One region of the Peribacillus sp. NPDC097295 genome, then DNA from elsewhere that is predicted to be linked to it. Evidence: riboswitches for the same ligand, from Rfam matches in the RefSeq annotation. Region 1 holds a riboswitch; each other region holds the start of a gene.
The links. Region 1 has a riboswitch for S-adenosylmethionine ahead of ACIQXN_RS07300 (methionine biosynthesis PLP-dependent protein). Riboswitches for the same ligand answer to the same signal wherever they lie in the genome.
Positions count from the first base shown of each region.

Region 1 (3,148 bases):
TTCCGCAATGATGTCTTCCAGTGCTTCTCGCGTCGGGTTCCCGCTCCGGCTGTAATCGTATTTGCCGAATTGATCAATGTCCGTTTGATGAAACGTGGAAGCATGTTGGATCGGAACACTCACCCCGCCTGTCGTTGGATCGAATTTATGTTGGTTGTGTAGTAATTTGGTTTCAAAACTGAATTCTTGATTTGTCATCGTATTGCCTCCTTTTTTACTTGAGAAAATGCCTGCTGCAGGTCTTCGATTAAATCTCCGCTGTCCTCGATGCCGACAGAGAATCGAAGGAGTCGATTGCAGACTCCATTTGCCGTTCTGACTTCAAGAGGCATATCGGCATGTGTCTGTGTCGCCGGATACGTGATGAAGCTTTCGACGCCTCCAAGGCTCTCGGCAAATGAAATCAATGAAAGGGACTGTAGAAATGGGTTGACCACTGCCTCATCATTGACCCGGAATGAAATCATGCCGCCACGACCTGGATAGAGAACATCCGTTACACATTCATGTTCCATTAAATAATCGACCATGATCTTGGCATTCTTTTCGTGACGCTCCATTCTTAGTGCCAAGGTTTTCATCCCGCGCATCAACAGCCAGGAATCAAACGGACTCAATACTGCGCCCATTCCATTATGGTGGAAGGCAAGGGACTCACATAATTCAGCACCTTTTGCCACAATCAAACCGGCCAACACATCATTATGGCCGCCAAGATATTTTGTTGCGCTGTGAATCACGATGTCGGCACCAAGCAAGAGGGGCTGTTGGATAATCGGTGTGTAGAAAGTGTTGTCAACAATCAAAAGTAAATTGTATTGTTTGGCAAGAGCGGAAACAGCGGCGATGTCTGTTTGTTGCATAAGAGGATTTGTGGGAGTTTCAATGAAGATGGCCTTTGTTTGAGAGGTGATCGCTTTTTCGATATCCTCTATGCAACATGTATTGACATATTCGCATTGTAGCCCCCATTTTTTAAAGCCATGCTCTAATAAACGATATGTACCGCCGTATAAATCTTCGCTACTGATCCACGCATCCCCTGATTTAAATAAGGAAAGGATGGTCGCAATGGCAGCCATTCCCGAGCTACATGCATATCCTTGATCGCCATGTTCAAGTTTGGCGATCGATTGCTCCAAAAGCTGACGTGTCGGGTTTCCTGTTCGCGTGTAATCAAAACCTGTTGATTGACCAATTCCCTCATGGCGGAAAGCCGTCGAGAAGTAAACGGGTGGATTGACCGTTCCCGTAGCCGTTTCACTGCGGTTCCCAAGCTGAGCAAGATAGGTTTCTGTTTTGTACATAATTTTCACGTCTCCTTTTATTTAAATAAAATAAAAAAAGTCTTCTTTAAGAAGAAGACTTGAATAAGTAGGATAGAGTCATTCTTCTTATCTTCCAAGTTACACAAACTTGTGGAATTAGCACCTTTTCATTGGCTGGAAACAAATGAAGGTTGCTGAGGTGTCATAGGGCCATTCCCTCTACCTCTCTCGATAAGAGTTTAGATTATTCAATTTCTTTTGAATTTACTATATATATAAAATTATGTCAAGGGCATTCATTATCGTTGCAGGAAATAGAAGATGAATGATTTTTATCTAGAATTAGAGGGAGGGATTCTGATTAAAGTGATTTTTCTGAAGAAAAAGGTCGGATTTGTTCTGTTTTTTTTGCTTTAAAATAATAAAATTTGTACAATATAGAGGGGATTCATATAAAAAGTCATTATTCATTGCATATACATAACCGTTTCTTAATGGATAGTGCGAACATAGGGGGAGAAGACATGGAATACAGAATCGAACGAGATACGATGGGTGAAGTGAAAGTTCCTGCCGATAAGTATTGGGGTGCACAAACAGAAAGAAGCCGTAACAACTTCAAGATTGGTTATGAAAAAATGCCGATTGAATTAGTTCATGCGTTTGCTTACGTAAAACAAGCGGCAGCTAAAGTAAACTTTGAATTGGGCGATCTTTCCGAAGTGAAAAAGGATGCCATCGTGAAGATTTGTGGTGAAATTCTTGAAGGTACGCTTGATGAACATTTCCCACTAGTGGTCTGGCAAACCGGGAGCGGTACGCAAAGTAATATGAACGTGAATGAAGTGGTCGCTAACAAAGGGAACGAATGGTTGAAAGAAAACGGTGAAACTGAAATGCTTCACCCGAATGATGATGTGAACAAAGCACAAAGCTCTAATGATACATTCCCAACAGCCATGCATATCGCAGCTTACATGGAAGTGGCTGAAAAATTAGTACCGGCGATTAAAGTGCTACGTGATACATTCGCAGCCAAGGAAAAAGAATTCTGGGATGTTGTGAAAATTGGCCGTACCCATCTTCAAGATGCGACACCACTAACTCTAGGTCAAGAAATTTCCGGTTGGAGAGCTATGCTTGATAAAGATTTGGAGATGATCGAAGAGAGCAGCCAAAAATTATTGAACTTGGCATTGGGTGGTACGGCTGTAGGGACTGGAATCAATACGAAAAAAGAATTCCCGGCACTTTCGGCTAAACAAATTGCAGCCGATACAGGGCATTCATTTGTCACATCGGATAATAAATTCCATGCTTTAACAAGCCATAACGAAATTGTTTATGCACATGGTGCTCTTAAAGCGTTGGCTGCTGATTTAATGAAGATTGCCAATGATGTTAGATGGCTAGCGAGTGGCCCAAGAAGCGGAATCGGTGAGATCGCCATCCCTGAAAACGAGCCAGGTAGCTCCATCATGCCAGGGAAAGTGAACCCGACACAATGTGAAGCCATAACAATGATCGCTACACAAGTTGTCGGCAACGATGCAACAATCGGTTTTGCAGCAAGCCAAGGAAACTTCGAGTTGAACGTTTTCAAACCGGTCATCATTTACAACTTCCTGCAAACGGTGAAATTATTGACGGATGGTATTCATTCCTTCAACGATCACTGTGCAGTGGGAATTACGGCGAATGAAGTTCAAATCAAAGAAAATGTGGAGCGTTCTCTTATGCTCGTAACAGCATTGAACCCGCATATCGGCTATGAAAAAGCGGCTAAAATCGCAAAAACTGCATTCAACGACAACTCCACTTTAAAAGAAGCGGCGTTGAAACTTGAATTCTTGACGGAAGATGAATTCAAAGCATGGGTG
Region 1 covers NZ_JBIWCW010000003.1:203,921-207,068, forward strand. Annotated here, with positions in the region: gene metC (cystathionine beta-lyase) at 1-198, opposite strand, end outside; gene ACIQXN_RS07300 (methionine biosynthesis PLP-dependent protein) at 195-1,307, opposite strand; SAM riboswitch class I at 1,392-1,506, opposite strand; gene fumC (class II fumarate hydratase) at 1,793-3,148, shown strand, end outside.

Region 2 (3,148 bases), on a different contig from region 1:
CTGGCAGGAGTGCAATCTATAGGGTGTGAGTCCCGAACCATTGAAGGCAGTAGTAATGGTTAGCTTAATGCAAGGGTGTACACGGTGACGCGGAAACTGAAGGAAGCAAGCGGCAAACCTCCGGTCTGAGGAACACGAACTTCATATAAGGCTAGGTATCATTGGATGAGTTTGCACAACAAAACAAAGTCCATACTGCCTAAGGTGGTACAAAGTAAATGAAGCAAATAGATGAAGAGAAAGATTGCATTCTTACCCGGGAGAAATCTGATGACCGCCCAACTTGACAACCTGTCCAGCGATGGTCAGCTGAATTATCAGAAGTCAGCAGAGGTCATAGTACTTGTCTACTCGAGAAGATGAGGAAGGACCGAACAGATTAAGGAGGATAAATACTAGGCGTTCGTTATCTTGCGAAGAAGCAAACAATTTCAAACGGAACTTTTGAAGGAAGAATGGGCGAATACACGGGGAACTTCACAAGGGCGGAGCAGATAAAGGCACAATCAGACCATTTATCCACGTAGAAAAGATATCAACAATGTTAATGGAACTGATATTAAAGAAATGGTAACAGCACACCTTAGTGAAAGTCGATATGTATTGATTGTGGTAATGAAAATGGAAAATGGCGAACGTATTCATGTTGGTTGTCAAACCTCTTATCTGCAAGATGCGATGGACGACTTTGGTGAAATTGAAAAAATGAAGCGTGCAATAGATGCCATCATTGAAATTTTTATGATGAAATTTATATCACCGATTCGGATGGAGTGACTATTTACACGAATCCAGCAATTGAGAGAATAATCGGGATTTCAAAAGAGTATTATATCGGAAAATCAGTCAATCAATTGATTAAACTTGGAATTCTGAATGACTCGATTACATAGCAATTATGACCAATCTACGGGAGAAGGTACATTTAAATTTCGTAAATTTCTTTAATCCTTTACCTTGCGAAAACTCCAAAAATGCTGTACTCTTATACTTGCTTTGAAAAAATGAATATTTCTTACTTCTTATCAAGAGAGACTGAGGGACTGGCCCGAAGATGTCTCGGCAACAGACTTAACTAGAGTGCTGTGCCAAATCCAGCAGGCATTGACCTGAAAGATAAGAAGAGTGTTTATAGATTAAAAGACCTCTTCTTGTAATATAACAAAAGAGGTCTTTTGCTTTTCTTGGATATGAATCCGAAGTTTTTAAAATAGTTACTTGTTCATCATCAAGCCTATAATAAAGAAAAGGGGACGCAGGTACGTTTAGAGATTACTGATAAAAACTTTTCAATAGTAAAAAAATTAAAGAGGTGTACTTCATGAGTTTAGACAACAAAGGGAATCCATGGGCTTTAGCGCCATTTATAGTTTTTTTGATTTTATTTATAGGTTCGGGTGTTATTACAAAAGATTTTTACACTTTTCCAGTGATTGTAGCCATTGCATTTGCCTCAGCTACGGCACTGGCAATGAATCGGAAAGAAACGTTCAATCACAAGGTAGAAATTTTTTGTAAAGGCGCTGGGGATTCAAATATCATGTTAATGGTTGTTATATTCCTTTTGGCGGGTGCTTTTTCGGAAGTGGCCAATGGGATGGGAGCTGTAGAGTCTACGGTGAATCTAGCTCTTTCGGTTGTTCCTCAAAATCTGCTAATGGTGGGCATATTCATTATTGCTTGCTTCATCTCTTTATCCATGGGGACAAGTATGGGTACCATTGTAGCTTTAGCACCAATAGGAGTAGGAATTAGTGGACAAACGGATATATCGATTGCCCTTTCGATGGCTGCTGTCATTGGTGGTTCAATGTTCGGTGATAATCTATCTTTCATTTCAGATACGACAATAGCAGCCGTCCGTACGCAGGGTACGAAAATGAAAGATAAATTTAAAGTGAACTTTTTCATTGTTCTACCTGCTGCACTAATTACGTGTATCATCCTTGGGATTATGACAATGGGTAAACAAGCGACTATTTCCGAAGAAACATATAGTTGGATAAAGATACTACCTTATCTTTGTGTTCTAGTAGCTGCATTGGCAGGAGTCAATGTGTTCCTAGTTCTCTCTATGGGTATTGTCTTTGCTGGAATAATCGGTTTGGCGGATGGCAGTTATAATATCATGGAAGTTATACAAAAAATCGGCGATGGAATGGCTGGGATGTATGAAATCTCCTTCTTAGCCATCCTGATTGCAGGCATGGTTTCGGTCATCAAAAATAACGGTGGGATTGATTACCTGTTGCATCTTGTGACGAGAAACAGCAAATCAAAAAAAAGTGCAGAGTTCAGCATAGCAGGATTGGTTGCTTTAACGAATCTTTCTACAGCGAATAATACGATTTCCATCATCATTGCTGGTCCACTCGCAAAAAATATTGCCGAAAAATATGATATCGATCCTCGGAAATCTGCAAGCTTACTTGATGTTTTTGCTTGTTGTATTCAAGGGTTATTGCCATATGGGGCACAGTTGCTTTTAGCAGCAGGTGTTGCACATATCTCGCCGATCAGTATCCTAACTTATTCATATTACCCAGTTTTAATTGGAGTGTGCGGCATCATAGCCATATTGATAGGTTTTCCCCGATTTTCGCCTGAAAAAATGGGAATCAAAAGTATAAATGATCAAAAAGAGGAAATATAATCTTGATTGTTTCCCTAGAGAATCGTCTCTAGGGCTTTTTTGGATGTAAGACTACAAATGAAAAGCACCAATGAAAATTTTGATTTTACCGAATATAGTAATATTCTGAAAAAACTAATTTCCTACTTAGTTAATATAAAAATAGTATAATTGAATATTATATTTAGAGTCACATTTGTTCTCAAGTGTTTACTGCTCTGTAAAAGAGGGAACTCTAAAGGTATTGTAATGAAATAATTAGAGGTGGGTTCGTTTTATAATGGAAATATTAGAAAAGTTTATCACTGAAACAAATGATTTGTTATGGTCATCTATACTTATTATTTTATTAGTTGGCATGGGGATTTATTTTTCTGTTCGGACGAAGTTCGTTCAGTTCAGAATGGCAAAGGAAATGATTAGACTATTAGGGGAAGGGGCAACAGCAGATAAGAAAGGTGTATCATCTTTTCAAGCCTTTTGTATCAGTACGGCTTCTCGGGTAGGAACGGGAAA
Region 2 covers NZ_JBIWCW010000020.1:21,814-24,961, forward strand. Annotated here, with positions in the region: gene ACIQXN_RS19390 (hypothetical protein) at 622-777, shown strand; gene ACIQXN_RS19395 (hypothetical protein) at 774-893, shown strand; SAM riboswitch class I at 1,020-1,123, shown strand; gene ACIQXN_RS19400 (Na+/H+ antiporter NhaC family protein) at 1,322-2,653, shown strand; gene ACIQXN_RS19405 (alanine/glycine:cation symporter family protein) at 2,913-3,148, shown strand, end outside.
Region 2: it holds a riboswitch for S-adenosylmethionine, as region 1 does, so the genes downstream of both, ACIQXN_RS19400 (Na+/H+ antiporter NhaC family protein) here and ACIQXN_RS07300 (methionine biosynthesis PLP-dependent protein) in region 1, are expected to answer to the same signal.

Region 3 (3,148 bases), on a different contig from region 1:
CATTAATAATCGAAGACGAAGTGACGATTGGCCACCAAGTGATCCTACATAGCTGCAAGATTCGTAAAGGGGCTCTTGTCGGTATGGGCTCCATCATACTGGATGGTGCGGAAATTGGTGAAGGTGCCTTCATCGGTGCAGGTAGCCTTGTTTCCCAAGGAAAAGTGATCCCGCCAAACACGTTAGCGTTCGGACGCCCAGCCAAAGTCGTTCGCGAGATCACTGATGAAGATCGCCGCGATATGGATCGAATCGTCCGGGAATACGCGGAAAAAGGGCAGATCTATAAACAGGCTGAACGGATTAAGTGACCTTCACTAAAATAGGATTCATTGAATTATTCCCTAGGTAAACATATTTAATCCTATTTTACTCCATCAAAAAAGGTGCCTCGCAAAATGCAAGGCACCCTTTTTATTATGGTTTACGCTTGTGCTTGTGTTTTTAAAGCCTCAGCTTTATCCGTGCGCTCCCAAGGCAAGTCAACATCTGTACGGCCGAAGTGACCATATGCAGCTGTTTGTTTGTAGATTGGGCGACGAAGATCAAGCATCTTGATGATACCAGCAGGACGTAAGTCGAAATTCGCTTCCACCAGTTCTACTAATACTTCTTCACTTACTGTTCCCGTGCCGAATGTATCGATTGAAATCGATACAGGCTTAGCCACGCCAATTGCGTATGCTAATTGTACTTCCGCTTTATCAGCTAGGCCGGCAGCCACGATGTTTTTCGCAACGTAACGTGCAGCGTATGCCGCAGAACGGTCAACTTTTGTCGCATCTTTACCAGAGAAAGCACCGCCGCCGTGACGAGCGTATCCGCCGTACGTATCAACGATGATCTTGCGGCCAGTAAGACCTGCATCCCCTTGTGGTCCACCAATTACGAAACGGCCAGTCGGGTTGATGAAGTATTTCGTGTTTTCGTCGATTAAGTCAGCCGGTACAACCGCTTTAATGACATGTTCTTTCAAGTCAGCTTGAATTTGCTCAAGTGTCACTTCAGGGTCATGCTGTGTAGAGATTACGATTGTATCTACACGTACAGGCAGATTATTCTCATCATACTCAACCGTTACCTGCGTTTTACCATCAGGACGCAAATAGCTAAGGGTATCATTCTTGCGGACTTGAGAAAGACGGAAGGAAAGCTTGTGTGCCAATGAAATCGGAAGTGGCATAAGCTCTTCTGTTTCATTACACGCGAATCCGAACATAAGACCTTGGTCCCCTGCGCCGATTGCGTCGATTTCCTCTTCGGACATCGTGCCTTCACGTGCTTCCAGTGCTTTATCAACGCCCGCTGCTATATCAGCAGACTGCTCATCGATCGAGCTTAGTACGGCACATGTCTCGGCATCGAAACCATATTTCGCACGCGTATATCCGATTCCTGCAATCGTATCACGGACAATACGTGAAATATCCACGTAAGCCGATGTTGTAATTTCTCCAGCAACAAGCACAAGACCTGTCGTTACACTTGTTTCACACGCTACACGTGCATTTGCATCCTTAGCAAGGATAGCATCTAAAATGGAATCTGAAATCTGATCACAAATCTTATCCGGATGGCCTTCTGTAACAGATTCAGAAGTAAATAGACGTTTCTTTGACATCTTATTTCCTCCTTGGAAGTTAGTATGTTGTAGGCATAAGCCTGATTTTTACGGAACTCGTTTCCCTTATTAGTTTCAATCATAGACACAGAATTCATGAAAAAAACACAAAAACCTTCCCTGGGTAATGAGGAAAGGTTTAAAAATTCTATCATCTATCCTTTCACTCTTATCGTTCAAGGGTTTTTACCTTGCTCAGGTTAGCACCATCACCACAATTCCTTGAAGAATCATCGCTTTATTTTCGGCGATTGATCTTTGGGCCAAGTTCAATATGGCAGGTTGCTGGGTTTCAAAGGGCCTGTCCCTCCACCAACTCGGGATAAGAGAATCCGTACAATTTTAGATACTATCGCATTTAGCCTGAATTTGTCAATGTTTTTCTAAAAAGAACATTTTCCCCATTGAAAAAATAAAAAAACTTTTTTTATGGCATAGCCGATCTATAAATAGTATTCTTAAAGAGAATAGACTGGAAGGCCAGACCATAGACTATCGGTGGATAACTCGGTCAAAAGCACGAGCACGATTGAAACCATATATTTATCCCTTTTTCCTTTTCATATATGGTCCTTCACTTCGTTTCTTCCTATATAAATGAAAATTTTCGTTAATCCAAGATAGACCCCATTTTTTTACGGCGGCATTCGTTTCTCACAACCAAGATTGACTACCATAAGATTGTCTTCCTGTTGATACAACTTTTCTGTTGACCATCATCCAGGATGACTCACTGCAAGTATATGCCGGCATTAAACACTAGGTTACTCATATAAATAAAAAAATTGATTACTGTGACTAATCTCTAATCATTCACAAAAAACGATTAAATAGTATAGACTATTTAATCTAATGTGTTATACTAATTGTAATATAAAACTTATACAAAGGATGGTATCTCATATATGAATTCTGTTGACGTTAATGAGTTACACCAATTATTAGCAGGGAATAATGTGCAAACTCAGCTCTCAGTTCCTCAATTAGTTGAAAAAGTATTAAGCAGAAATGAAGGCGTTTTAACTTCAACTGGCGCAGTAAAAGCTGAAACTGGCAAATACACGGGCCGTTCACCTAAAGATAAATATATTGTAGAAGAAGCTTCCGTAAAGGACAAAATTGACTGGGGTCCAGTGAACCAGCCGATTTCCGAAGAAGTCTTCAATAAACTATATAGCAAAGTAGTGGACTACCTAAAAGCTAAAGAAGAAATCTTTGTGTTCAAAGGCTTCGCTGGTGCGGACGAATCATCACGCCTTCCCATCCGAGTTGTAAATGAATATGCTTGGCATAACCTTTTTGCTCATACTTTGTTCATCCGTCCGAACGAAGAGGAATTGAGAGGGCACGAAGCAGAATTCACGATCCTTTCAGCACCTAATTTCAAAGCCAATCCAGAAGTCGACGGGACTAAATCCGAAACGTTCATCATGGTCTCATTCGAACGCCGTACGATCCTGATCGGCGGAACCGAATATGCAGGTGAAATGAAAAAATCGATTTTCTCCATCATGAACTACCTACTTC
Region 3 covers NZ_JBIWCW010000016.1:49,754-52,901, reverse strand. Annotated here, with positions in the region: gene ACIQXN_RS18270 (gamma carbonic anhydrase) at 1-311, shown strand, start outside; gene metK (methionine adenosyltransferase) at 425-1,621, opposite strand; SAM riboswitch class I at 1,788-1,950, opposite strand; gene pckA (phosphoenolpyruvate carboxykinase (ATP)) at 2,527-3,148, shown strand, end outside.
Region 3: it holds a riboswitch for S-adenosylmethionine, as region 1 does, so the genes downstream of both, metK (methionine adenosyltransferase) here and ACIQXN_RS07300 (methionine biosynthesis PLP-dependent protein) in region 1, are expected to answer to the same signal.

Region 4 (3,148 bases), on a different contig from region 1:
GACACCGGCCATTGCCGTGTATCCAACCAATGCAATCGATGTGACCGTAATCCCTGAAATGAGTGCAGGCATCGATTCTGGAAGAAGGACTTTAAAAATGATGGTACTTGTTTTGGCCCCCATTGATTTGGCTGCCTCTATGACACCTTTATCAATCTCACGCAGGCCGATTTCAACCAATCGTGCATAAAATGGAGCGGCACCGATAATAAGGGCCGGTAACGCCGCATTCTCTCCAATCATGGAACCGACGATCGATTTGGTGAATGGTATCAATAATACAATCAAAATAAGGAACGGAATGGAGCGGAAAATATTAACGAAAGCACTCAGCACTCCATTAATGCCCCGATTCTCCCACATATTACCCTTACCTGTTAAAAAGAGAAGCAGTCCTAATAGTATGCCTATAAAAAAGGTGGCTACAACCGAGATACTTGTCATATATAGCGTTTCTTTCGTCGCTTCCATAATGTCTTCCCAATCTACATTCGGCAATAATTCTTCAAGCATGAGTAATCACCTCCACGCCTACTTGCTGTGCTTTTATGAATTCGATTGCGCGGAGCATTTCATCTTCTTTGCCATCAAGGTGGATAAACAATGTTCCATATGAACCGCTTCTAGTTTGAGAGATTTTTCCTTGGACGATGTTGACTTCCAACTCGAAATTACGAACCAATTTGGTGATCAACGGGCTTTCTGCATGATCCCCTACAAATGTCAGCTGAATCACTTTTCCAGCTGGATACCGTTCAAACAAATGCTCCATCGTTTCTCTTGTCTCTTCTGGTTCTGTTACCTGTTGGACAAAACGCTTGGTCATTTGTTCTTTCGGATTTCTGAAAACGTCCAAAACAGCTCCTTGCTCCACTACCCGGCCATTTTCCATCACCGCCACCCGATTGCAAATCTTGCGGATGACGTGCATCTCATGTGTAATCAACACAATCGTCAATCCCAGTCGCTGGTTGATGTCCACAAGCAATTCCAGGATAGAATCGGTTGTTTGGGGATCCAAAGCAGATGTCGCTTCATCACACAATAGCACTTTCGGGTTATTGGCAAGGGCCCTGGCTATACCTACCCTTTGTTTTTGACCACCACTAAGCTGTGATGGGTAGGCCTTTTCCCGACCTTCCAGACCGACTAACTTTATCAGTTCATTGACACGTTTCACACGCGCTTGTTTCCCCATTCCTGCAATTTCCAAAGGAAAGGCTATGTTCTCCTGAACGGTCCTTGACCATAAAAGGTTAAAGTGTTGAAAAATCATGCTAATCTCTTGACGAGCCTTTCGAAGCTTAGACCCTTTGATTGTTGACACTTCATTTTCCGCAACGACCACCGATCCTTCAGTAGGCGTTTCCAGGCCATTAAGCATCCGGATAAGCGTGCTTTTCCCCGCTCCACTGTACCCGATGATCCCAAAGATTTCGCCTTTATTTATCTTTAAATTCACACTATTCACAGCATGAATCGTTTCATTGTTTCCTTTTCCTGTTCGAAAAAGCTTACTAACGTTTGACAAAGTAATCATCTATGCTCACCTCTTTATCCAATAAAACCTATGAATTTAGTTAATTTATCTTTGTAGCATCCTACCATTTATGGTTGTAAAGAAATAGAAAAAGCCCTTCTGCATGAGCAGAAAGGCAGGGAAAAGCAGGCCTTCCTCTCATCTCCCAAAGCAAGTACGCTTTGTGTGAATTGGCACCTTTCCAAGGAAATTCCTTGTCGGTTGCCGGGTTTCAACGGGCACATCCCTCCACCTCTCTTGATAAGAGCTATATATGGACTATTCTTTTATCATTAAGTTCACTTTACTATGGTGAAATTCTATCACAGATAAAAAAGGAGTGCAATGGATAATTACTGAGACACTTGGATTGCCATTATACTGTCTTAGAGTTAACCGATACGATATTCGTCGCTTTTTCGATGGCCTGCTCTAAATCCTCGATCAAGTCTACAACATTTTCAATCCCGATTGATAGCCGTACCTGATCTGCACTGACGCCCGCCTGAACCAAACCTACCTCGTTCAATTGTTGGTGGGTAGTACTCGCTGGGTGAATGATTAAGCTTTTTGCATCTCCCACATTGGCAACATGCGACCATAATTCCACTGAATTGATGAGTGTCGCCCCCGCTTCACGTCCACCTTTAATACCAAATGTCACCACAGATCCGGGTCCCTTAGGCATGTATTTATCCGCAAGGGCTTTATCAGGGTGATCATCGTTACCCGGATAAGAAACCCAGGAGACCGCCGGATGGTTTTCCAAGAACTGAATGACTGCCCTCGTATTCAAAAGGTGCTCTTTCATCCTTACATGGAGTGTTTCTAAGCCTAGAGTAAACTGGAATGCACTTTGGGCACTTAACGTCGGTCCCAAATCCCGAAGCAATTGCACACGCGCTTTGGTGATAAAGGCAGCCGGCCCTACCGCTTCGGAGTAGACAAGCCCATCATAACTTGGGTCAGGTTCGGTAAAGCCTGGATAGTTAGGGGAATTCCAGTCGAATTTACCTCCGTCAATAATGACCCCGCCTAAGGTGGTACCGTTGCCCAAGAGCCATTTTGTGGCTGAGTGGATGACGATATCCGCTCCGAAATCTATTGGCCTGCACAGATATGGTGTCGCAAAAGTGTTGTCGATAATCAATGGGACACCGGCCTCATGGGCAATATCCGCCACCGCTTCAATATCTAAAACCCTTAAACTTGGGTTGCCAATTGTTTCAGCGAAAATGGCCTTCGTTCGTGGAGTGATGGCTTGCTTAAAATTTTCCGGGTCATCAGGAGAGACGAATTTCACTTTAATTCCGTATTTAGGAAGAGTATTTTCAAATAAATTATATGTGCCACCATATAATGTAGAAGCCGCAACAATCTCATCTCCCATAGTAGCGATGTTTAGGATGGCAAGTGTTATCGCAGCCATGCCACTTGCCACTGCCAATCCACCAATTCCCCCTTCCAACAGGGCCATTCTTTCTTCAAAAACGCTGACAGTTGGATTGTGAAGCCGAGTATAGATATATCCACTTTCCTTTAGTCCGAACAGATTCGCTGCATGATCTGTATCTTTGAACAAATAAGCATTGCTTTGATAAATGGGCACAGCACGGGCGCCCGTTTCAT
Region 4 covers NZ_JBIWCW010000002.1:454,740-457,887, reverse strand. Annotated here, with positions in the region: gene ACIQXN_RS05395 (methionine ABC transporter permease) at 1-513, opposite strand, end outside; gene ACIQXN_RS05390 (methionine ABC transporter ATP-binding protein) at 506-1,540, opposite strand; SAM riboswitch class I at 1,676-1,787, opposite strand; gene ACIQXN_RS05385 (O-acetylhomoserine aminocarboxypropyltransferase/cysteine synthase family protein) at 1,896-3,148, opposite strand, start outside.
Region 4: it holds a riboswitch for S-adenosylmethionine, as region 1 does, so the genes downstream of both, ACIQXN_RS05390 (methionine ABC transporter ATP-binding protein) here and ACIQXN_RS07300 (methionine biosynthesis PLP-dependent protein) in region 1, are expected to answer to the same signal.